DNA from 4 places in the Streptomyces sp. NPDC055962 genome. Region 3 is predicted to be linked to each of the others. Evidence: riboswitches for the same ligand, from Rfam matches in the RefSeq annotation. Region 3 holds a riboswitch; each other region holds the start of a gene.

What was found. Region 3 has a riboswitch for cobalamin ahead of ACFC51_RS35205 (energy-coupling factor ABC transporter permease). Riboswitches for the same ligand answer to the same signal wherever they lie in the genome.
Region 1: it holds a riboswitch for cobalamin, as region 3 does, so the genes downstream of both, metE (5-methyltetrahydropteroyltriglutamate--homocysteine S-methyltransferase) here and ACFC51_RS35205 (energy-coupling factor ABC transporter permease) in region 3, are expected to answer to the same signal.
Region 2: it holds a riboswitch for cobalamin, as region 3 does, so the genes downstream of both, ACFC51_RS28395 ((2Fe-2S) ferredoxin domain-containing protein) here and ACFC51_RS35205 (energy-coupling factor ABC transporter permease) in region 3, are expected to answer to the same signal.
Region 4: it holds a riboswitch for cobalamin, as region 3 does, so the genes downstream of both, ACFC51_RS02545 (ribonucleoside-diphosphate reductase subunit alpha) here and ACFC51_RS35205 (energy-coupling factor ABC transporter permease) in region 3, are expected to answer to the same signal.

What each region holds. Positions count from the first base shown of each region.
Region 1 is NZ_JBHJYN010000012.1:100,327-105,541, forward strand. Features, by position in the region: gene ACFC51_RS28355 (snapalysin family zinc-dependent metalloprotease) at 1-545, opposite strand, end outside; gene ACFC51_RS28360 (deoxynucleoside kinase) at 1,117-1,785, shown strand; gene tsaD (tRNA (adenosine(37)-N6)-threonylcarbamoyltransferase complex transferase subunit TsaD) at 1,972-3,060, shown strand; partial or broken gene ACFC51_RS28370 (3-hydroxyacyl-CoA dehydrogenase family protein) at 3,229-3,375, shown strand; cobalamin riboswitch at 3,507-3,731, shown strand; gene metE (5-methyltetrahydropteroyltriglutamate--homocysteine S-methyltransferase) at 3,892-5,215, shown strand, end outside.
Region 2 is NZ_JBHJYN010000012.1:106,788-112,002, reverse strand. Features, by position in the region: gene ACFC51_RS28410 (ABC transporter ATP-binding protein) at 1-132, opposite strand, end outside; gene ACFC51_RS28405 (FecCD family ABC transporter permease) at 129-1,247, opposite strand; gene ACFC51_RS28400 (ABC transporter substrate-binding protein) at 1,244-2,281, opposite strand; cobalamin riboswitch at 2,320-2,485, opposite strand; cobalamin riboswitch at 2,569-2,693, shown strand; gene ACFC51_RS28395 ((2Fe-2S) ferredoxin domain-containing protein) at 2,757-3,140, shown strand; gene ACFC51_RS28390 ((2Fe-2S)-binding protein) at 3,172-3,870, shown strand; partial or broken gene ACFC51_RS28385 (hypothetical protein) at 3,995-4,188, shown strand; gene cobF (precorrin-6A synthase (deacetylating)) at 4,290-5,093, shown strand.
Region 3 is NZ_JBHJYN010000023.1:48,774-53,988, forward strand. Features, by position in the region: gene ACFC51_RS35190 (energy-coupling factor ABC transporter ATP-binding protein) at 1-677, opposite strand, end outside; gene cbiQ (cobalt ECF transporter T component CbiQ) at 674-1,423, opposite strand; gene ACFC51_RS35200 (energy-coupling factor ABC transporter substrate-binding protein) at 1,430-1,798, opposite strand; gene ACFC51_RS35205 (energy-coupling factor ABC transporter permease) at 1,795-2,508, opposite strand; cobalamin riboswitch at 2,538-2,743, opposite strand; gene ACFC51_RS35210 (TOPRIM nucleotidyl transferase/hydrolase domain-containing protein) at 3,188-3,805, opposite strand; gene ACFC51_RS35215 (adenine deaminase C-terminal domain-containing protein) at 4,008-5,215, opposite strand, start outside.
Region 4 is NZ_JBHJYN010000001.1:572,230-577,444, reverse strand. Features, by position in the region: gene ACFC51_RS02550 (ribonucleotide-diphosphate reductase subunit beta) at 1-54, opposite strand, end outside; gene ACFC51_RS02545 (ribonucleoside-diphosphate reductase subunit alpha) at 54-2,450, opposite strand; cobalamin riboswitch at 2,586-2,722, opposite strand; gene ACFC51_RS02540 (GNAT family N-acetyltransferase) at 2,763-3,263, opposite strand; gene mctP (monocarboxylate uptake permease MctP) at 3,389-5,041, opposite strand; gene ACFC51_RS02530 (DUF3311 domain-containing protein) at 5,038-5,215, opposite strand, start outside.

The DNA of each region.
Region 1 (5,215 bases), on a different contig from region 3:
AGGAGCGGAGCGAAGCCGTTGGCGTAGGCGGATTCGACACGGCCGCGTTCAGTCGCGTTCGGAACGGCGTTCCTGCATGCGGTGCCGGCGCTCGACCCCGACATCAGCTGGGTGCAGGGACCGGGCTTGGTGTCGGGCAGGCCCAAGCTGTGTCCGATCTCGTGGGCGGCGATGCGGGTCTTGTCGTAGCCGTCGGACACCGCCTGGCTGCCGAGCTCCACACGCACCTGTCCGCCTGGGCGCACCGGACCGAGCGTCGCCTGCGGCCAGCCGGTGGTGGCGACGATCTGGATCTCGGCGCGGGCGCCAGGTGCGGCTTCGACCAGCTTGACGTTGGCGACGTTCTGGTTCCACGAGGCGACTCCGGCGGCGATCGCCGCCTCCCAGCCGACTGCGCGGCTGTCGTCGTAGCGGAGTGTCACCACCGCTGCGGCGCTCCTCGTCCCGTCCGTCTCCGGTGCGGGTGCGGCGTGCGCTGCCGTTGCTGTGGCCATGGCGATCGCGGCGGCGGTGCCGGCTGCCCTCGACCATAAGGAATGCGGCATTGCTGTCCCTTCACTCGTGGGGGAACTCGGTTCCGAAGGGGATCCGAGAGTGGGGATGACCTGCATCGGCCGGCCGGCCGGTGCAGGTTCTTCCTGGGCGTCAGGACTATGCCCCTCCACCCGGACATGTCATGCCTCCGTCATCACAAAAGGGCCGGAAAACTACAGGCCCACAGATGGACGGTGGCCAGGCGGACGAGCCGGCGCCCGGGCACCGCCGCTCGTCGCCTCCGCGCCGCCGACGGCCGCGCGCGCGTCCCCGGCCGACGTTCCGGACGGCGCCCCCACCTCACCGGAGCTCCGGAATCGCGCCTGGTGAGCAGCGCGCAGCACGGACCGACCCAGGGTGGACCATCCTTTAGGATTCACGTCGGATGTGGTGCCTGTGGCTCGCTTTCCTGCGCCACGGCCGCAGAGCGGTCGCGCCGGTCAGGACATCGGACCGTTCCGGAACCGTGGTCCGGACGGGCCGCGTGGCGCTGATCATGAAGACCTCGGGAATCACGTGCGTCCCAGTGGCGTGAGGTGCCCACCTGCCCACAGACAGAAGACGCCCAGGGAGAAACGAGGTATGTCCGTGATCTGCGTCGGAGGCATGATCGGGATCGGCAAGACCAGCGTGGCCGAACTGCTGGCCAAAGAGCTCGGCAGCAAGGTCTTCTACGAGAGCGTGGAAGACAACCCGATCCTTCCGCTCTTCTACACCGCGAGCCCCGAGGAGATCCAGGCCAAGCGCTACCCCTTCCTCCTCCAGCTGTACTTCCTCAGGACCCGGTTCGCGTCGATCAAGGAGGCGTACAAGCAGGACGACAACGTCCTCGACCGGTCCATCTACGAGGACTGGTACTTCGCCAAGGTCAACCACGATCTGGGCCGGATCAGCTCGCTCGAACTGCAGGTGTACGAGGGACTGCTGGACGAGATGATGCGAGAGATCGACGGCCTGCCCTACCGCAAGGCTCCTGACCTCATGGTCTACCTCAAGGCGGACTTCGAAACGGTCCTGCACCGCATCGGGCTGCGGGGACGTGACTTCGAGCAGGACGACAGCCTGGTCGAGTACTACCGGACGCTGTGGTCGGGATACGACGCGTGGGTGCACCAGCACTACTCGGCCAGCGAGGTCCTCGTCATCGACATGACCGAGACCGACGTGGTGAACGACCCCGAGGACGCGGCCCGTGTGGCACAGGAGGTCAAGGACGCCTTGGCCGCGGTCGCCGGCCGGACCGGCCGCTGAGCCTCCTGCGCGGTGCCGAGTTCGCACTGCCGCCCGGGGCGGCCGGTGAACGCATCGGTCGGCGTCGCCACACTCCTGACCGCTGGCGGTGGCCCGGCACCCCTGACCGTCCCTCCCGTTCCGGCGCGCTGAACACCCGGTCCACCAGCAGAGCCTTGTTGCACATATATTGCAAGAGCAATATGCATGCAGAAGGAGGCCGTGGTGGGTGCACCGGTGGTGCTGGGGATCGAGTCGTCGTGCGATGAGACCGGCGCGGGCATCGTGCGGGACGGAAGGCTGCTGGCCCACGTGGTGGCGTCGAGCATGGAGGAGCACGCGCGTTTCGGCGGCGTGGTGCCCGAGATCGCCTCGCGCGCCCACCTCCAGGCGTTCACACCGGTCGTGCGGCAGGCTCTGGCCGAGGCAGGGATGCGGCTCGGACAGATCGACGCGGTGGCCGTCACCACCGGCCCCGGCCTGTCCGGTGCCCTCCAGGTCGGCCTCGCCGGAGCGAAATCCCTCGCCTATGCGGCAGGCGTCCCGCTGTACGGCGTGCATCACCTCGCAGGGCATGTCGCGGCCGACACGCTGGAACACGGCCCGCTGCCCCGGCCGTGCGTCGTGCTGATCGTCTCCGGCGGCCACACCTCGCTGCTCCTGGTCCGGGACCTGGTGCGCGAGCCGATCCCGCACCTGGGCGACACACTCGACGACGCCGCCGGTGAATGCTTCGACAAGGTCGCCCGCATCCTCGGCCTGCCCTACCCCGGGGGGCCCGCCATCGACCATGCCGCGAGGACGGGCGACCCGGAGGCCGTGGTCTTCCCCCGCCCCCTGAGCAAGGCCGGCGACGACCCGTACGCGTTCTCCTTCTCCGGACTCAAGACGGCCGCCGCCCGCTGGGTGGAGCAGCACCGCCTGCGCGGCGAGGAACCGTCGATCGCCGACGGTGCGGCCGCCCTGCAGGAAGCCGTCGCCGACGTCCTCACCCGCAAGGCCGTCCGTGCCTGCCGCGACCACGCCGTGAAGACCCTGGTCGTCGTCGGCGGCGTGGCCGCGAACTCCCGCTTCCGCGCGCTGGCCGGACAACGGTGCGCTGCGGCCGGCATCGAGCTGCGCGTGCCGCGCATGACGCTCTGCACCGACAACGGCGCCATGATCGCCGCGGTGGGCGACCTGCTGGTCCGCTCCGGCGCCGAACCGGCCCCGCTCGACGTGTCGGTCGACCCGTCCGCACCACTGGAGTTCGCCGCGCTGACACCGACGGCGGGCCCTACGGTCCGGGCCGCCTGATGATTCCCGTGGTCCGGCCCATGGTGTCTGCGCACTGACCATCGATCGGTTCGGCGGCCGAGGCGGCAACGGAGATCTTCGCCGCGCCCGGAGGTGCCCGTGGCGACGCCGCTCGCCACGACCGTGGTTCTCTCCGCCGAACGGGCGGGGTCCGTCGTGAACACCCTGCTCGACACGGCCGTTCCTTCCCTCGCCCTGTCGCTCCACGACGAGTCCGAGGAGCCTCTGTACGCCCCGCCACCGCTGCTCACGCGCATGGTCGGGGCAGGTCTGCCCGGCCGGAAACCGGGCGCGGGCACGTACGAGCGGGGCTGAGACCCGCGCTGCCGTGGAGGGGTGGTGAGCGGAACGGTTCTGTCCCCGCTCCTCACCCCACGGTGCGGTCGGACCAGCAGCCCGGCCGTCCCGGATCGTGGGCGGGGGTGTACGCATTCCGTCCGCCCCGTAGGGTGTCGGGTGCAGCTGGTTCGCCCCCGTCCGCCAGACGGGATGCGTCGTAAGAGGGAACCCGGTGGGAATCCGGGACTGCCCCGCAGCGGTGAGTGGGAACGAACGCCGTCATACGCACTGGCCCCGGGAGGGTCTGGGAAGCGACGGCCACTAGGAGGACGCCTCTTCGGAGACGCCCGTGCCCGCGAGTCCGAAGACCTGCCCGTTGCCCGCACGCGACCGGTCGCGTGCGGAGATCCCGGTGACCTCGTGGGCGGGTCGGCGCACATATCGAGCGGCACGCACGGTGCATTCCCGGCGTGACCCGTCCGATCGGTCGTCCCTTCGCGTCCACGTCCCGTCCCCGGGATGTCCAGGACACATCTCGCGAAGGAGAGTTCCGTGACAGCGAAGCCCGCAGCCGCGGCAGCACGAGCCACCGTGTACGGCTACCCCCGCCAGGGTCCCGACCGTGAACTGAAGAAGGCCGTCGAGGGCTACTGGAAGGGCCGCGTCAGCGCCGACGCCCTCAGGGAGACCGCGGCCGGTCTGCGCCGTTCGAACTGGAGGCAGCTGGCCGAGGCCGGCATCCACGAGGTGCCGTCCGGCGACTTCTCGTTCTACGACCATGTCCTGGACACCAGTGTCATGGTCGGCGCCGTCCCCGAACGGCACCGCGCGGCCGTCCGCGCCGACGCACTCGACGGCTACTTCGCGATGGCCCGGGGCAACCAGGACATCGCCCCCCTCGAGATGACGAAGTGGTTCGACACGAACTACCACTACCTGGTCCCCGAACTCGCCCCGGAGACCGTCTTCTGCGCCGACTCCGCGAAGCAGGTGGCCGAGTTCCGGGAGGCCCTCGCCCTCGGTCACACCCCCCGCCCGGTACTCGTCGGCCCCGTCACCTACCTGCTGCTCGCCAAGCCCGCCCCCGGCGTCGACGTCGAGTTCGAACCGCTGACCCTGCTGGACCGGCTCCTTCCCGTCTACGCCGAGGTCCTCGCCGACCTCCGCGCGGCGGGCGCCGCGTGGGTGCAGCTCGACGAGCCCGCACTCGTCCAGGACCGCACCCCTGCCGAGCTCGACGCCGTCGCCCGCGCCTACCGTGAGCTCGGCGGCCTCACCGACCGGCCGCGCCTGCTGGTCGCCTCGTACTTCGACCGCCTCGGCGACGCCCTGCCGGTCCTGGCCAAGTCCCCGGTCGAGGGCCTCGCCCTCGACTTCACCGAGTCGGCCGCCGGAAACGTCGAGGACCTGGCCGCCGCCGGTGGCCTCCCCGGCAAGCGCCTGGTGGCGGGCGTCGTCAACGGCCGCAACATCTGGATCAACGACTACGAGAAGTCCCTCGCCACACTGGGCACCCTGCTCGGACTCGCCGACCAGGTCGACGTCGCCGCCTCCTGCTCCCTGCTGCACGTGCCTCTCGACACGGAGCCGGAAAGCGACATCGATCCCGAGATCCTCCGCTGGCTCGCCTTCGCCCGGCAGAAGACGAAGGAAGTCGTCACTCTCGCCGCGGGGCTCACCGCGGGCACCGACGCCATCGCCCAGCAGATCGCCGCCAATCGGGCCGACCTCGCTTCCCGGGCCGACTCCCCGGTCACCTACGACCCGGTGGTACAGGCCAGGGCCGACGCCGTCACCGACGCGGAAGGCCGCCGGTCCCAGCCCTATCCGGAGCGGGCCGCATCCCAGCGCGCCCACCTCGCCCTGCCGTTGCTGC
Region 2 (5,215 bases), on a different contig from region 3:
GCCGCTGCCGTTGGGGCCGACCAGACCGATCACCTGGCCGTCCGACGCGGTGAGGGAGATGTCGCGCACCAGGTGGCGGGCGCCTGCGGTGAGGGTCAGATTCTCGACGGACAGGTCGGCGGCGGGGTTCATACGGCTCCTCCGCCGGTCGCGCGCCGGGCGTCCCTGCGCATCAGCCACAGGAAGAACGGCCCGCCGCAGAGCGCGGTGAGCACACCGACCGGAATCTCCAGGGGGGCGGCGACCGTGCGGGCCGCGATGTCGGCCCAGATCAGGAACACCGCGCCGGCGAGGGCGGCCGCAGGCAGTACCCGGCGGTGGTCGCCGCCCACGAACAGACGCACCGTGTGAGGCAGTATCAGACCGACGAAGCCGATCGGTCCGGCCGCCGCGACCAGCACTCCGGTGACCAGGGAGAGCAGTACGAACATCCGGGCCCTGAAGCGGGCCACGTCCAGGCCCATGGTGGTCGCGGCCTCCTCACCGGCCAGCAGCAGGTTGAGGTTGCGTGACTGGACCAGGAGGACGCCGATGCCTGCCGACACGGCCAGGACCGGGAGCAGGAGCGTGTCCCGGTCGACGCCGCCCAGGCCGCCGAGGGTCCAGGCGAGTACGGCCCGGGCCTCGTTGCCCCGGTCCGTGGTGAGCAGCAGCAGGTCCAGGACGGCGGTGAGCACCGCCGCGATCGCCACGCCGGACAGCACCAGCCGCGTGGAGGTGATGCGTCCTCCGGCGCGGGCGGTGACGTAGACGAGGACCAGTGCGCCGAGTGCGCCGGCGAAGGCGGCACCGGAGAGGGAGAGCGGTCCCAGGAAGCCCATGCCGAAGACGATGACCGTGACGGCGCCGAGGGACGCCCCGGAGGAGACCCCGAGCAGGTAGGGCTCCGCGAGCGGGTTGCGGATCAGTGCCTGCATCGCGGTGCCGACCACGGCGAGCCCGGCACCGGTCACCGCCCCCAGCAGGACACGGGGTGCCCGGACGTCGAGCACGATGGTCTCCCGCGCTCCCGACCAGCCGGCTTCCGTCCAGTCGGCTCCGAGCGCGTGCGTCACGATGCCCCAGACCTGGCCGGGTGGCACGTGGACCGAGCCGATGGCCAGCCCCGCGGTCGCGGACGCCACGAGCAGCGCGGCCAGCACGCCCAGTCCGCACGCGAAGGGCGCGCGGCGGCCCGGCGCGGGTCCGGACCTCTTTCCGGCGGACACGGGCCGACCGGCGGGTGCCCCGGTGGCGGCGGGCGTCACCGGAAGCTCTCCGGGTGCAGCCCCCGGGCCAGGTCGTCCACCGCGTACGCGGAGCGGATGCCGACCAGCGTCGCGGTCAGGGGCAGGACGACGAACCGCTTGTTCCTCACCGCGGGGACGTCGGCGAGGGCGTCCTGGGCGAGCAGGAACTTCTTCTTCTGCTCGACGCTTCCGGAGCCGGCGTAGTCGTAGACGGCGATGACCTCGGGGCGGCGTTCCACCACCTGCTCCCAGGAGACGTCACCGAAGACGTCGTCCAGATCGGCGAAGACGTTCCTTCCGCCGGCCAGCCGGATCAGGTCGGTGCCCAGCCCCTTCCCGCCCGCCGTGAACGCGCTCTTGTCTCCGCTGTCGTAGACGAAGACCGGCACATCCGGCCGGTCCTCGACGGCGGACTTCGCCTGGCCGACGCGGTCCTCCAGGTCGGAGACCAGTTTCTCGGCACGGCCGGAGACGCCGAAGATCTTGCCGATGGTGCGGACCTCGGCGTAGGTGTCCTCGACCGTCACCCGCTTCCTTCCGCAGTACTCGCGGTTGAGCTGCGTGTCGATCCCGGCGTCGGCGAACGCTTCCCGGGAGCGGCCTTCCTTCTCGGCGAAGGCACTGCCGTAGCCGCCGTAGACGAGGTCGGGTTCGGAATCGAGGATCTTCTCGAAGGACGGCTCGCGCCGGGCGAGTTCGGGTATCGCCTCGAAGTCCTTCCTCAACTCGGGCAGGACGGCCGAGTCGGGGAAGGCGGTGCCCACCATGCGGTCCTTCAGACCGAGGGCGAGCATCAGTTCGGCAGGATGCTGATGGATCGTGACCACCCGGGACGGCGGCCTCTCGTAGGTCGTCCTGACCCCGCAGTTGTCGATGGTGACCGGAAAGCCCTCCGGTGACGACGCCGTATCCGCGGGCTTCGCGGCGCTGCCGCCGGACGAGCCGCAGCCAGCGGTCAGCAGGGCGGCCGACAGGGCAAGGGCCGCGGCCGCGCCCCGCAGGGCCGGGTGCCGGCGGGCCGGGAAGGAACCCGCGCGGGCAGGGGTGGGCAAGGGATACACGTAGAGCCTCCTGGGGAGTCCGCGCTCCTCGGAACGGGCCCGCGACAGGCCAGTCTCCTGACTTCCGGCGGGTTCCTCTTCTGCACACGGCGTACGGATGAGGACGGACCGCAGGTCACAGTGGCGGGACCGTGCCGGACTCACACCGGCTTCCTGATTCCCATCGCGGCGATGACCTGGCGATATTACGTTTCTTCGCGTCGCGGGCATAGTGCCCCCCTGCTGTCACCACAGCGAAAGGGTGGAAGTATGACCGGAGCAACAGGCGACTGCGGTCCGAGGAAGCCGGTGAGAATCCGGCGCGGTCCCGCCACTGTGATCGGCGAGCGAGCCCCGCACACGACCACTGCCCCCACGGGTGGGAAGGCGCGGCGCGAGCTTCGACCCGAGAGCCAGGAGACTCACGCGGTCGCCTCCTCGACGGACCACCGGGGCGGGTCTCCCCGGAAGAGAGGAACGATCCCGCATGCCTGCCCGCACCCTCCCGACCGGCCGCGAACCTGTTCCCTGCCGGATCGTCCTGTGCCGTGACTGCTGCTGCGGCACCCCGAAGGTGACCGGCGTGGACCACGCCGCCCGGACCGAGCGGCTGAGTGCCCGGGCGCCGGTCCGGTTCTGCGCCTGTCCGGACCTCTGCGAGCAGGCCGACGTCATCGTCGTGCAGCCCTCCGCCGAGGGCCCTGCGGTCGGCGCACGACCCGTCTCGCCGAGACTGGTCAACGATCCGGACGCCACCGAAAACATCGCCGCATGGGCCACGGCCGGCGGGCCAGGAGTCCTACCCCAGCCGGATGTTCCCGACCTCTGCACCCTCACACCGCCACGCCGGCACACGACCCCCCGGCCTTGACGACGGCAGCCCGGACCGAGAGGCAGGACCCGTGGACGACGCCCGCGCACCAGCCGCATCCGTCACCGCCGCGCTGCACGACGTGGCGGGGATCGGAGGCTTCTTCGCCCTCAGGATCGGTGGCGAGGACGACGGCTGGCATCCGCTCGCCCGCTCCTACGCGGAGGGCTTCAGCGACCTCGCCGAGGCCGTCGCCCGCCGCCACCACACCCCCGAAGCACGCATCGACGTCTCCGTCGCCCAGCTCGGACACGCCGCCCGCCTCTGGTCCCCGGCCCTGGCCTGCGTCGTACTCCACGGGATGGTCCCCGATCTGGAGGGGCTCCAGCGCGCCGACGACGGACCGGCCCTCAGGGTGCCCCGCCCCGCCGGCTGGTATGCCGACCGGCTCGGCGACGGTGCACCCCGTGCTCTCTACCAGCAGGTGACACGCCATCTGTCGGCACTGTCCGACGGACTGCGCGTCAAGGTCGCCCCGCGCCTGCTGGACGGCAACTCGGCGTCGGCCCTCGCCGGGGCGGCCCACGCCCTGCTTGCGGCACGCCCCGATGTACGCCGACCGCTCACCGCCCTGACGGCCACGCTCCTGGACACCGGACGACTGGCGGGCACGGGCGTGCTCACCGGACCCGAACTCGCCTTCCGCCGCCGGAGCTGCTGCCTCTACTACCGCGCGCCGCGCGGCTCGATGTGCGGAGACTGCGGACTGGCCGGGCGCCCGCGTGCATGAGCCGTGCGCGGCGCCGTCCCGAAGGGCAGGACCCAGGGCGACCGCCGGCGCGCCATGCTGCCCCGTCCCGGCCCTGCTGGCCGGCGCGATCGCCCTGCCGGCCCTGTCCGCACCAGCATGGAGGTTCGCAGCGAAGCCGGGCCCCGTCGAAGCCTTCGTTCCCGCGCTGATCTTCGCGATCCTCCTCGGGCCGTCCATGGACCACGAGGTGTTCCCCCTCTCCCGTTCTTCGGAGCCTTCGTCCTCAGCGACGACCGCATGCTCCAGCAGTTCGGGCTCCGCCCGGCCGTCGCCGTCCTGCTGGACGGCGTGGTCGTCCATCGGACAACGGGACTGCCTTCGCCCCGCACCACGGCGTGCGTTCCCCCGTACCGCACGCGGCGGCACCGGTCGGGGACGCGCCTGCCAGACTGCGTTCCATGACCATGCAGCCACGCCGGATCCTCGTCATCGGCATCGGATCGGGGGACCCCGACCATCTGACTCTGGGCGCGGTGAAGGCGCTGCGCCGCGCCGACGTCTTCTTCATCGTCGGAAAGGGGAACCACACGTCGTCGCTCACGGATCTGCGCCACCGCATGCTGGACGAGCACGCGCAGGCGCCGTACCGCGTGGTGGAGGTGGAGGACCCGAGCCGGGACCGGAGCCCGCTGGAGCGGGGCGACTACACCCGGGCCGTCCACGACTGGCGTACCCGTCGTGCGGACATCTTCGAGGACCTGATGCGCGACGAGATGACGGCCGAGCAGACCGGAGCCTTCCTCGTGTGGGGCGACCCGACGCTGTACGACAGCACGCTCGGGATCCTGGCCGACATCGAGGCCCGTGGGTCCTTCTCACCGGACGTCGAGGTCGTCCCCGGGATCAGCAGCGTCTCGTCGCTTGCCGCCCGGCACCGCATCCCGCTCAACCAGGTGGGCCGACCGGTCCACATCACACCGGCCCGCCGGATCTTCGACGTGGGACAGAACGACGACGGGGACATCGTCGTGATGCTCGACGCGCACGAGTCCTTCACCCGGATCAAAGGGGACCACGTCTGGATCTACTGGGGGGCCTACCTCGGAACCCCGGACGAGCTCCTGATCGCAGGGCCGCTCCCGGAAGTGTCGGACCGTATCAGGCGGTTGCGGGCCGAAGCGCGTGAACGGCATGGCTGGATCATGGACACGTATCTGCTGCGGATGGTGGAGCCGCAGGCGGGACCGGCCGGCCAGGAGTGACCGCGGGGCAGCGGACCTTCGGCCTTCGTGCACCCTCACCGCCCAGGCCCCCTGATGCGCTGCTGTCGCAGGTGTGCCATCAGGCGGAGGCGTGCTCGTCGAAGCCCGGACCCGGCAGTCCC
Region 3 (5,215 bases):
GGCGCGGACCCGGCCCGGACACCGGACGGGGTGAGGAGCGCGACGTCGTCGGCCCACCGCAGCGCGAGGTCCACGTCGTGCGTGGCCATCACGACGGTGGTGCCACCACCGCGCAGGGTGCCGAGCGTGTCGAGCAGCCGCTCCTGACCGTCCGGATCGAGCCCGGCGGTCGGCTCGTCGAGGATCAGCACACGGGGACGCATCGCGACCGCGCCCGCGATGGCGGTCCGTTTGCGCTGCCCGTAGGAGAGGAGGTGGGTCGGCCGGTCCGCCAGAGCCGTGATGTCCAAGGCGGCGAGCGCCTCGTCCACCCGCGCTCGGACCTCCTCGGTGGACAGGCCGAGATTGAGCGGCCCGAACGACACGTCCTGGGAGACGGAGGCGGCGAACAACTGGTCGTCCGGGTCCTGCACCACCAGCTGGACCGTCGTACGCAGCCGGGTCAGCCCCTTCCGGTCGTACGTGACCGGACGGTCCTCGACGGTCAACCGCCCTTCCTTCGGACGCAGTCCACCGCTGAGGAGCCGCATCAGCGTCGTCTTGCCACTGCCGTTCCTGCCCAGCAGGGCGAGCGCGCGCCCTTCGCGCGCCTCGAAGTCGAGGCCGCTGAGCACGGCGGGACCGTCCTCGTACGCGAAGGACGCGCCCCGAAGGGCGAGCAGCACGGAATCGCTCATGACAGCGGCCTTTCCAGGGCGAAGGTCAGTGCGGTGAGGGCCGCGAGCAGCAGCGCACTCGCGGCCGTGAACCGGGCGGAGACACGCGCCTCGGGCACCAGGACGCGCAAGGTGCCGTCGTAGCCGCGCCCGGCCAGCCCCGACTGGAGCCGTGCCGCGCGGTCGAAGGCCCTGATGAAGGCGGTGGCTCCGAGCCCGGCCAGGGAACGCCAGGACGCCGCCCGGGTGGTGTGGCCGAGCCGGGCGGCCTGGGCCTCCCGGATCCGGCGCATCGAGTCGAGGAGCAGGAAGCTCATGCGGTAGGTCACCAGGGCGACGTCCACCACCGCAGCGGGCACCCCCGCCCCGACCAGCCGGGGCAGCAGGTCGGACATCGGTGTGGTGAAGGCGAACAGCAGGACACCGAGGGACGCGGCCGAGGTGCGCAGCAGCAGTTCCCCGGCACGGACCGGCCCGCCGTCGGCCAGACCGACGAGCCCCTCCGGCCCGCCGACCTGGACGAGGAGTGTCACCGCCCCGGTGACGCAGAAGCCCAGGGGCACCCGGTAGGCCCGCCACAGATGGCGGGCCGGCACGCCGGCCGGACCCAGGAGTACGCAGACCGCGGTGACGAGGACCAGGACGGCACCGGGCCACGGTGGCAGCGAGATCGCCAGCACCGTCAGCCCCAGTCCGAGCACGGCCTTGTCGACGGGGTGGCGGCGGCGCCAGCGACTGCTGTGCGCCGCCGCGTCGATCGGCAGCACGTGGGCTCAGGCCCCCCGCGCCGGTGACTCCCCGGTCCCGGCAGGGGCACCCCCGCCGTCCTGCGCTTCCCCCGCGCGCAGTTCGCCCTGACGGCGCCCGCGCCGCAGACCGAAGTAGTAGGCGAGGACGCCCGCGCCGAGCGCCGCCTGGAGCGCGAACAGCGCCGACTCGATCTCACCGGAGGGCGGTTCGTACAGCGGGGAGAACCAGGGTTCGTACCCGGGATCGATCTCGGTGATCGCCGTCTCCGCCTGGGCGTCCGCGCCCGCGAACGGCTCCTCCTTGTCGTCGCCGAGCCCGAGGACGAGCGGCAGGACGGCCAGGGCGGCCACGACGAGCAGCAGAAGGGCGTTGATCTTCGTGTTCTTGTTCATCGGGCCATCGCCTCGGTCTTCTCGTCCGTCGTGGTCCGGGCCCGCTTGCCGGCGAGGAACACGCCGAGCCGGGTCAGATCACCCTTGCTGGACTGCACGAGGAGCCGCATGACCAGCACGGTCAGGAGCCCTTCGCTCACCGCGAGCGGGATCTGGGTGACCGCGAAGATGGAACCGAACTTCCCCAGCGCGCCGAGGAACCCGGTGCCCGGGTCGGGGAAGGCGAGCGCGAGCTGGACACTGGTGACGCAGTAGGTGGACAGGTCGGCGACGAACGCGGCGAAGAAGACCGCGACCATCAACGGCACGTCGTACCGGCGCAGCAGCCGGTACACCGCGTAGCCGGCCCAGGGGCCCACGATCGCCATCGAGAAGACGTTGGCCCCGAGCGTGGTCAGCCCTCCGTGCGCGAGCAGCAGCGCCTGGAAGAGCAGTGTGATGGTGCCCAGCACCGCCATGATCGGCGGCCGGAACAGGATGGCGCCCAGCCCTGTGCCGGTGGGATGGGAGCAACTCCCCGTGACGGAAGGGATCTTCAGGGCGGATAGGACGAAGGTGAAGGCTCCGGAAGCGCCCAGGAGCAGGGTGCTCTCAGGGTTCTCCCGGACCTCACGTGTGAGTGACCGGACTCCGTGTACGACAAACGGCGCGGACGCGACGCCCCAGGCGATCGCGTGCGCCGGAGGCAGAAAACCCTCGGCTATGTGCATGGCTCAGCAGACCCTCTCCAGCACCTCGTGGATGGTTGAAGTGCCCTGGCCGGTCTCCTGGCTGACGGGTGACACCGTCCGACTCCGCCTTCCCGGGTCACAAGGACCCAGTGGCTGCCCGCGAGGGCCGGAGCCGGACTTCCCGATCACAGTGGCGAGGGCCGCACCGGCATCACACCGGATTTCCCGTTCACCAAGGCGTGGCGACAGTAGTGCCAGGTGGGGGGCGATGACAAGCACGCCCATCCGCCCGCGACCGCGGGGCTCCACGGCCGCGGCCGGGTTCACCGCGGCCGCCGTACGTCCGCCGCCCCGGGACGGAGCCGCCCCGCCCGCCCCTGGCCCGGCCCGTGCCCCCGGCCGCTCCACGCACGAGCCGGCCGTCACGGCCCACCGGCGGGGCGGCGCGATCCGGCGGTGTGGACAAACTCACCATCCTGAACGGTGGATGCCGGCTGCCGGTGCGCCGCCGCCCCGGCAGCCGGCCGGAGGTCCGGTGCCCCGCCCGCCCGGACGGCTCACGCCGTGTCCTCGGACCGGGTCGGCGCAGGGCAGGCGGCGGCCGTACCTCTCCGGTTCGTCGAGCGCGGCGTGCGTCATGTGTCGAACTGACCGCCCCGGCCCGCAAACGCCGTGCGCGATGCGGCCCTTACGCCCGTACCGGCAGGGTGCAGAGCGGTCAGAGACCGGCGAGCAGGCTGTCGAGCGGGGCGGGCACACGCCCGGAGCCGAGCGCCTCGACCAGCACATGGCCGTAGCGGATCTTGCGGCCCTTCTTCGTGCCGAGGAAGCGCCGCAACTGCTGCTGCGGTGCGCGACCCTGCTGCGCGGGCTGGTTCAGGAAGGTCTGGAGGGGGCGCAGATCCCCCTCCGCCTGTACGAGCTCCTTCACCCGGGCCACGCCCAGCGCGCGTATGAGCTCGTCCTCCAGATCCGCCGCGCAGACGAAGAAGCCCTCCCGCGCCGCACCGGCCCGCTCCAGGCCGCGGGCGAAGCAGCCCGATTCGTTCTCGTCGCACAGCCCGGTGAGGGCGAGGTCCAGGCCGGGCGGTCCGAGGAGGCGGGCGTAGCGTCCGATGTTCATCGCGCCGCCCATCGGCAGGACGCAGATCCCCTCGGCCGCCAGGTCCCGGCCGTGCGCCGCGGCCAGTGCGTCGACCGCGGCGACGTCGCTCGGGCCTTCGAGCAGGACCGCGGTCCGGACGGGCAACCGCGCGGCCAGACCCCGCGCGGCCTCATCGGGGCCACCGGCGGCCCACGCCGTGACCGCCTCCCGGAACGCATGCATGTCGGACACGGGGCGAGTCTCCGCGATTCCCGGCCACCGCGCGAGGGATTATCCGCCGTCCGACGGCCCGTCCGGCCAGGGCGGGCCGTCGCAACATGCGGAGCCGTGGGTCCGTCTCCCGCCCGTTCGCCTTGCGACACCCGGCACGACGCGCCGGACACCGTGGACGCACGGACCCACGGGAGGTCGGGAGCCGGCGGGCCGGGTGCCGTCAGTGGCAGCCGTCCAGGACCTGCGCGGTCCAGTCACGGGCGAGGACGTCCACCAGGCCCAGGTCGGTGATCTTCATCGTGGGGGAGACGGCCAGGGTGAGCGTCGAGACGCTCATGAACGGGTTGCGGTGACGCCATCCCCATGTGCCGAGTTCGTCCCGCACCCGGCGGGAGGCGTCGGCGACCTCGGCGGCCGGGGCCGTCGACATCACCCCGCCGACGGCCAGGGGCAGTCGGGCGGTGACGGCGCCGTCACGGGCCACGGCCACGCCGCCGTCGTCGTCCAGCACCGCCGAGGCGGCGGCCCGCATCGAGCGCCGTGCGGTGCCGAGCGTGACGAGGTTGTGGCTGTCATGGGCGTACGTCGTGGTGACCGCGCCGTCGCCGAGGTCCATCCCGGTCACCGGCACACAGGCCGTGTGGTCGCGGCCGTGCCGGTTGCGCACCCAGCACAGGGCGGTCCGGCCCTCCCACGCGACCTCACCGCCGGTGACATCGAGTTCGATCTCGGTGGGCTCGGTGTACGTGTCGACCGGGTTGACGCGCAGCGCCCGGAAGCGGTGGCGCCCGTCGGGCAGGTCCACCCGCCACGTGTACTCGTCGTCCGGGAGCCCGGGCACGTGGACGGAGCCCGCGAACGGGTGGCCGCCCGGGTGCGGTTCCTCGTACACCGGCCGTCCTCCGGCCGCGACGAGCCGGCCGCCCGCGATGACGGAGTCGACGGCGAAGTCCTCCAACGGCCCTTCGAGCAGCACGAGGTCGGCGCGCCTGCCCGGCGCGACGACGCCCCGGTCGGGCAGCCGGAGCCGCTGGGCGGGCGTCCAGGTCAGCGCGCGCAGCGTGTCGAGCGCGGGCAGCCCGGCCGCGACCGCCGTACGGGCGATGTGGTCCAGATGCCCCTTCGCCGTGATGTGGTCGGCCGCCAGGTCGTCGGTGACGAGGCAGACGGGCGGCAGCTGCGGCAGTGCGATGAGGGCCCGGACGACCTCGGGCTCCAGGCACTTCTCCTGGAGCATCACGGTCATGCCGAGACGGGCCTTCTCGACCACGATCTCGGGGGTGTTCTTGGTGTGGTCGGAGTCGATGCCGGTGGCCATGTACCGGCTGAGCTCCTCGCCGGACAGGCCGGGGCAGTGCCCGTCGAGGATGGCACCCTGGTCCCGGGCGGTCGCGATGATGGAGTGCATCCGCTCGTCGCCGGAGACCA
Region 4 (5,215 bases), on a different contig from region 3:
GGTCAGCTCGAAGCCCGGGTCGAGCAGGTTCTTCTCGTTGTTCGTGGTGCTCATCACTGGCAGGCCTCGCAGGACTCGGGGTTTTCGAGGGAGCAGGCGATGGCGTCCGCGTCGGGGGCGGCGGCCTGCTGTACGGGGATGGGGGCGGAGGCGGCGGCCTTCCCGGACGCCGCGCGGGCGATCCGGGTCGCCGGGCGCGACCGCAGGTAGTACGTCGTCTTCAGCCCCTGCTTCCAGGCGTACGCGTACATGGAGGAGAGCTTGCCGATCGTCGGCGTCTCCAGGAACAGGTTGAGCGACTGGCTCTGGTCGAGGAACGGGGTACGGGCCGCCGCCATGTCGATCAGGCCGCGCTGCGGGATCTCCCACGCCGTGCGGTACAGAGCCCGCACGTCCTCGGGGATCCAGGCGAAGCCCTGCACGGACCCGCTCGCCTCGCGCAGCGCCTCGCGGGTGCGGGCGTCCCAGACGCCCAGCCGCTTCAGCTCGTCCACCAGGTAGGCGTTGACCTGGAGGAACTCGCCGCTGAGCGTCTCGCGCTTGAAGAGGTTGGAGACCTGCGGCTCGATGCACTCGTACACCCCGGCGATCGAGGCGATCGTCGCCGTCGGCGCGATGGCCAGCAGCAGGGAGTTGCGCATCCCGCTCTTCGCGACGCGGGCGCGCAGCGCGTCCCAGCGCTCCGGCCAGTGCAGTTCGGTGTCGTAGTGGTCGGGGTGCAGCACGCCGCGCGCGGCACGGGTCTCGGACCAGGCGGGCAGCGGGCCCGACCGCTCGGCCAGACCGCAGGAGGCCTCGTACGCGGCGAGCATGATCCGCTCGGAGATCTTCGTGGAGAGCGCGCGGGCCTCGGGGGAGTCGAAGGGCAGGCGCAGCTGGAAGAAGACGTCCTGGAGGCCCATCGCGCCCAGACCCACCGGGCGCCAGCGGGCGTTGGAGCGCCCGGCCTGCTCGGTCGGGTAGAAGTTGATGTCCACGACCCGGTCGAGGAAGGTCACCGCAGTGCGGACGGTGGCGTCCAGCCGCTCCCAGTCGATCGAACCGTCGGCGACGAACGCGCCGAGGTTGACCGAACCGAGGTTGCAGACGGCCGTCTCACCGTCGTCGGTGACCTCCAGGATCTCGGTGCAGAGGTTCGAGGAGTGCACGACGCGGCCCGGCTCCGCGGTCTGGTTCGCCGTGCGGTTGGAGGCGTCCTTGAACGTCATCCAGCCCTGCCCGGTCTGCGCGAGGGTGCGCATCATCCGGCCGTACAGCTCGCGGGCCGGCATCGTCTTGCGGGCCAGCCCCTTCGCCTCGGCGGCGCGGTACGCCGCGTCGAACGCGTCGCCCCACAGGTCCACCAGCTCCGGGGCGTCCGCGGGGGAGAACAGCGACCACTCCGTGTCCGCGTCCACGCGGCGCATGAACTCGTCCGGGATCCAGTGCGCGAGGTTGAGGTTGTGCGTACGCCGCTGGTCCTCTCCGGTGTTGTCGCGCAGCTCCAGGAACTCCTCGATGTCCGCGTGCCAGGTCTCCAGGTAGACAGCGGCGGCCCCCTTGCGCCGGCCCCCCTGGTTGACGGCGGCGACCGAGGCGTCCAGCGTCTTCAGGAACGGGACGATGCCGTTGGAGTGCCCGTTGGTCCCCCGGATGAGTGAACCCCGGGCGCGGATACGGGAGTACGAGAGGCCGATGCCGCCCGCGTGCTTCGAGAGGCGCGCCACCTGGTGGTACCGGTCGTAGATCGAGTCGAGCTCGTCCAGCGGCGAGTCCAGCAGGTAGCAGGAGGACATCTGCGGGTGCCGGGTGCCGGAGTTGAAGAGGGTGGGGGAGGACGGAAGGTAGTCGAGCCGGCTCATCAGTCCGTACAGCGCGGCGACTTCGCCCAGGGCGCGCTCGGAGGTGTCCTCGGCGAGACCGGCGGCCACGCGCAGCATGAAGTGCTGCGGCGTCTCGACGACCTCCCGTGTGATCGGGTGGCGCAGCAGGTACCGGCTGTGCAGCGTCCGCAGCCCGAAGTAGCCGAAGCGGTCGTCGGCGCCGTCGGTGAGGGCCTGGTCGACCAGGGCGTCGAGGGCGGCGGCGTGCAGCGTGACGAACTCGGCCGTCCGGTCCGCGATCAGGCCCTCGCGGTGTCCGACGGCGACCGACGCCGAGAAGGAGACGGCCCCCTGGCCGGCGGCCTCGTCCGCGATGGCCAGGGTGAGGAGCCGGGCCGCGAGCCGGGAGTAGGCCGGGTCCTCGGAGATCAGGCCGGCGGCGGCCTCGGTGGCCAGCGAGCGCAGCTCGGCCTCGTCCGACCGCGCGTTGCGGCCGCGCAGCGCGGCGGCGGCGACCCGTCCGGGGTCGGTGTCGGGCAGATCGGCGGTGAGACCGGTCAGGGTCCGCAGGAGTGCGGTCCCGGGCGCGTCGGTCGTGCGGCCTTCGAGTTCCGCGGCTGAAACCGGGTCTGCTGGCGCGATGGTCACTGGGGCTATCCCTCGCTCGGCTCAGGGCCTGCGGGAGCGGGGCAGCCGGACACGACGGCACCCGGGAAGGGGGGCACGGCGCACGGCGTCCACCGGCCCTCCGCGGGGCCCGGACGTCTCTGCGTCCGGTTCGGTCGAGCCGGACGCGCTGCCGACAGGTCTTCGGACTCCGCGATGCGCGAAAGCGCACCGATCACACCGTTGCGGGACAGTTCCGGATTCGCACCGGATTCCCCTGCGGCGACAGCGAGGTCGAGCATACATGTGGGGGCCGCTGGTTATGGCAGCCCCCAGATGTAGTGTCGTGCTGGGTCAGAAGGCCAGGCGGAACGTCAGGAGGGTGAAGCCCGGCACAGGGCTCCAGTCCCGCTCAGGCGTCCGTACGAAGCCCAGGCGGCGGTAGATGCGGTGGGCGGCCTCCATGGACGACTGGGTCGACAGGACGATCCCGGAGAGCCCCTCGGCGGCACGTGCGCGGTCGACACAGGCCTGCACGAGCGCCTCGCCTGCACCGCGGCCACGCGCCTTCGCGGAGACGGCCAGCATCCGGAACTCGGCTTCGTCCTCCCCGGCGATGTCCGCCCAGGGGCTTCCGGGCGCGACGTACGTGACCCCGCCCAGCACGCCGTCGTCGGCGTCCGCGGCGACCAGCACCAGGGCCTCGGCGGCCCGGCGCCCGACGGCGCGAAGCTGTTCCAGATAGGGGTCGTCGGCGTCGAAGTCCAGCAGCCCGTCGTCGAGGTACGCCTGGGCGGTCATCTCACCCAGGGCCTCGTGCTCCTCGGTGCGGACCGGTCTGATCGAGACATCCATGGGAGCCAGTCTGCACCGGCCCGCGGGCCGGGCGCACGGCCTTTCCGAGGCGGCGCCGACATGCTCCGGCCCACGCGCGCGGACGTCCCGGCGGGGAGACCCCGCCGGGACGGACGACGCGAGGCCTACGCTCGTTGCAGCGGTTCCTCGTCCCCGGGGGCGCCCACCGTGGCCGGCGGGAGTTCGGCCTTGACGCCCGGGTCGCCGACGTCGGCCGTGTAGTCGGACGGAGAGGTCTCGTCCACACCGGCCGGGGCCTTCAGCGCGTTCAGGACGAAGGTCAGCACGACCACGACGACGATGTTCAGCACGATCGCGGTGAGACCGATGTAGCCGATCTCGCCGATGCCCGGGATCTCCTTCGAGGACCCGCCGAAGTGCTTCTGGGTCGGGCTGGCGACGCCGTACGCGGCCACCGTGCCGTAGATCATGCCGACCGCCCAGCCGGCGATGAGGGCCCAGCGGTGGAACCACCGGGTGAACAGGCCGCCCACCAGGGCCGGCATCGTCTGGAGGATCCAGATGCCGCCCAGCAGCTGGAAGTTGATCGCCACCGTCTTGTCCATGGTGAGGACGAAGGCGAGCGCACCGACCTTCACCAGCAGCGAGACCAGCTTGGAGACCTTGGTCTCCTGCGCCGGGGTCGCGTCGGGCTTGATGAAGTCCTTGTAGATGTTGCGGGTGAAGAGGTTCGCCGCGGCGATCGACATGATCGCGGCGGGCACCAGGGCGCCGATGCCGATCGCGGCGAAGGCCACGCCCGCGAACCAGTCGGGGAACATGTTCTCGAACAGCTGCGGGATCGCGAGCTGGCCGTTGTCCACCTTGATGCCGGCGGCGATCGCCATGAAGCCGAGCAGGGCGAGCAGGCCCAGCATCAGCGAGTACAGCGGCAGGATCGTGGTGTTGCGCCGGATCACCTCACGGCTGCGGCTGGAGAGCGTCGCCGTGATCGAGTGGGGGTACATGAAGAGCGCCAGCGCCGAGCCGAGCGCCAGCGTGGCGTAACCCCACTGGCCCATGTCCCCGGGGACGAGTGCTCCGCGCGGCTTGCCCGTCGCCTCGTTGGTCTGGGCGAACGCCTCGCCCGCCTTCGCGAAGATGTCGTCGAAGCCGCCGAGCTTGATCGGGATGTAGATGATGGCCACCGCGATGACCAGGTAGATCAGGCCGTCCTTGACGAACGCGATGAGCGCGGGTGCGCGCAGCCCCGAGGAGTACGTGTACGCGGCGAGGACGGCGAACGCGATCAGCAGCGGCAGGTCCTTGACGAACCAGTGCGTGTTCTCGCCGCCGCCGACGCCCATGACGTCCAGCACGGCCTGGATGCCGACGAGCTGGAGCGCGATGTACGGCATGGTGGCGAGGATGCCCGTGAGGGCGACCGCCAGCGAGAGCCCCTTCGAGCCGAACCGGCCCCGGACGAAGTCCGAGGTGGTGACGTAGCCGTGCTTGTGCGAGACCGACCACAGGCGCGGCAGGAAGGTGAAGATCAGCGGGTACACGAGGATCGTGTAGGGGACGGCGAAGAAGCCGGCCGCGCCCGCCGCGTAGATCGCCGCGGGCACCGCGACGAAGGTGTACGCCGTGTAGAGGTCGCCGCCGAGCAGGAACCAGGTGACCCAGGTGCCGAACGACCTCCCGCCCAGCCCCCATTCGTCGAGGCTCGCCTCGTTCTCGGCCTTGCGCCAGCGCGCCGCCATGAATCCGATGACCGTCACGGCCAGGAAGAAGAAGATGAACACGGCGAGTGCCACGCCGTTCACGCCGTCCTTCATGCGGACGCACCCCCCTTGCGGGCGCGCTGGTCACGCTGCCACAGCTTGTACGCGATCATGGTCAGCGCGGTCGAGACGAGCACCCAGAGCATCTGGTACCAGTAGAAGAACGGGATGCCGATGAAGGTCGGTTCGACCTTCGCGTACGAGCTCACCCAGAGCATCGCCACGAAC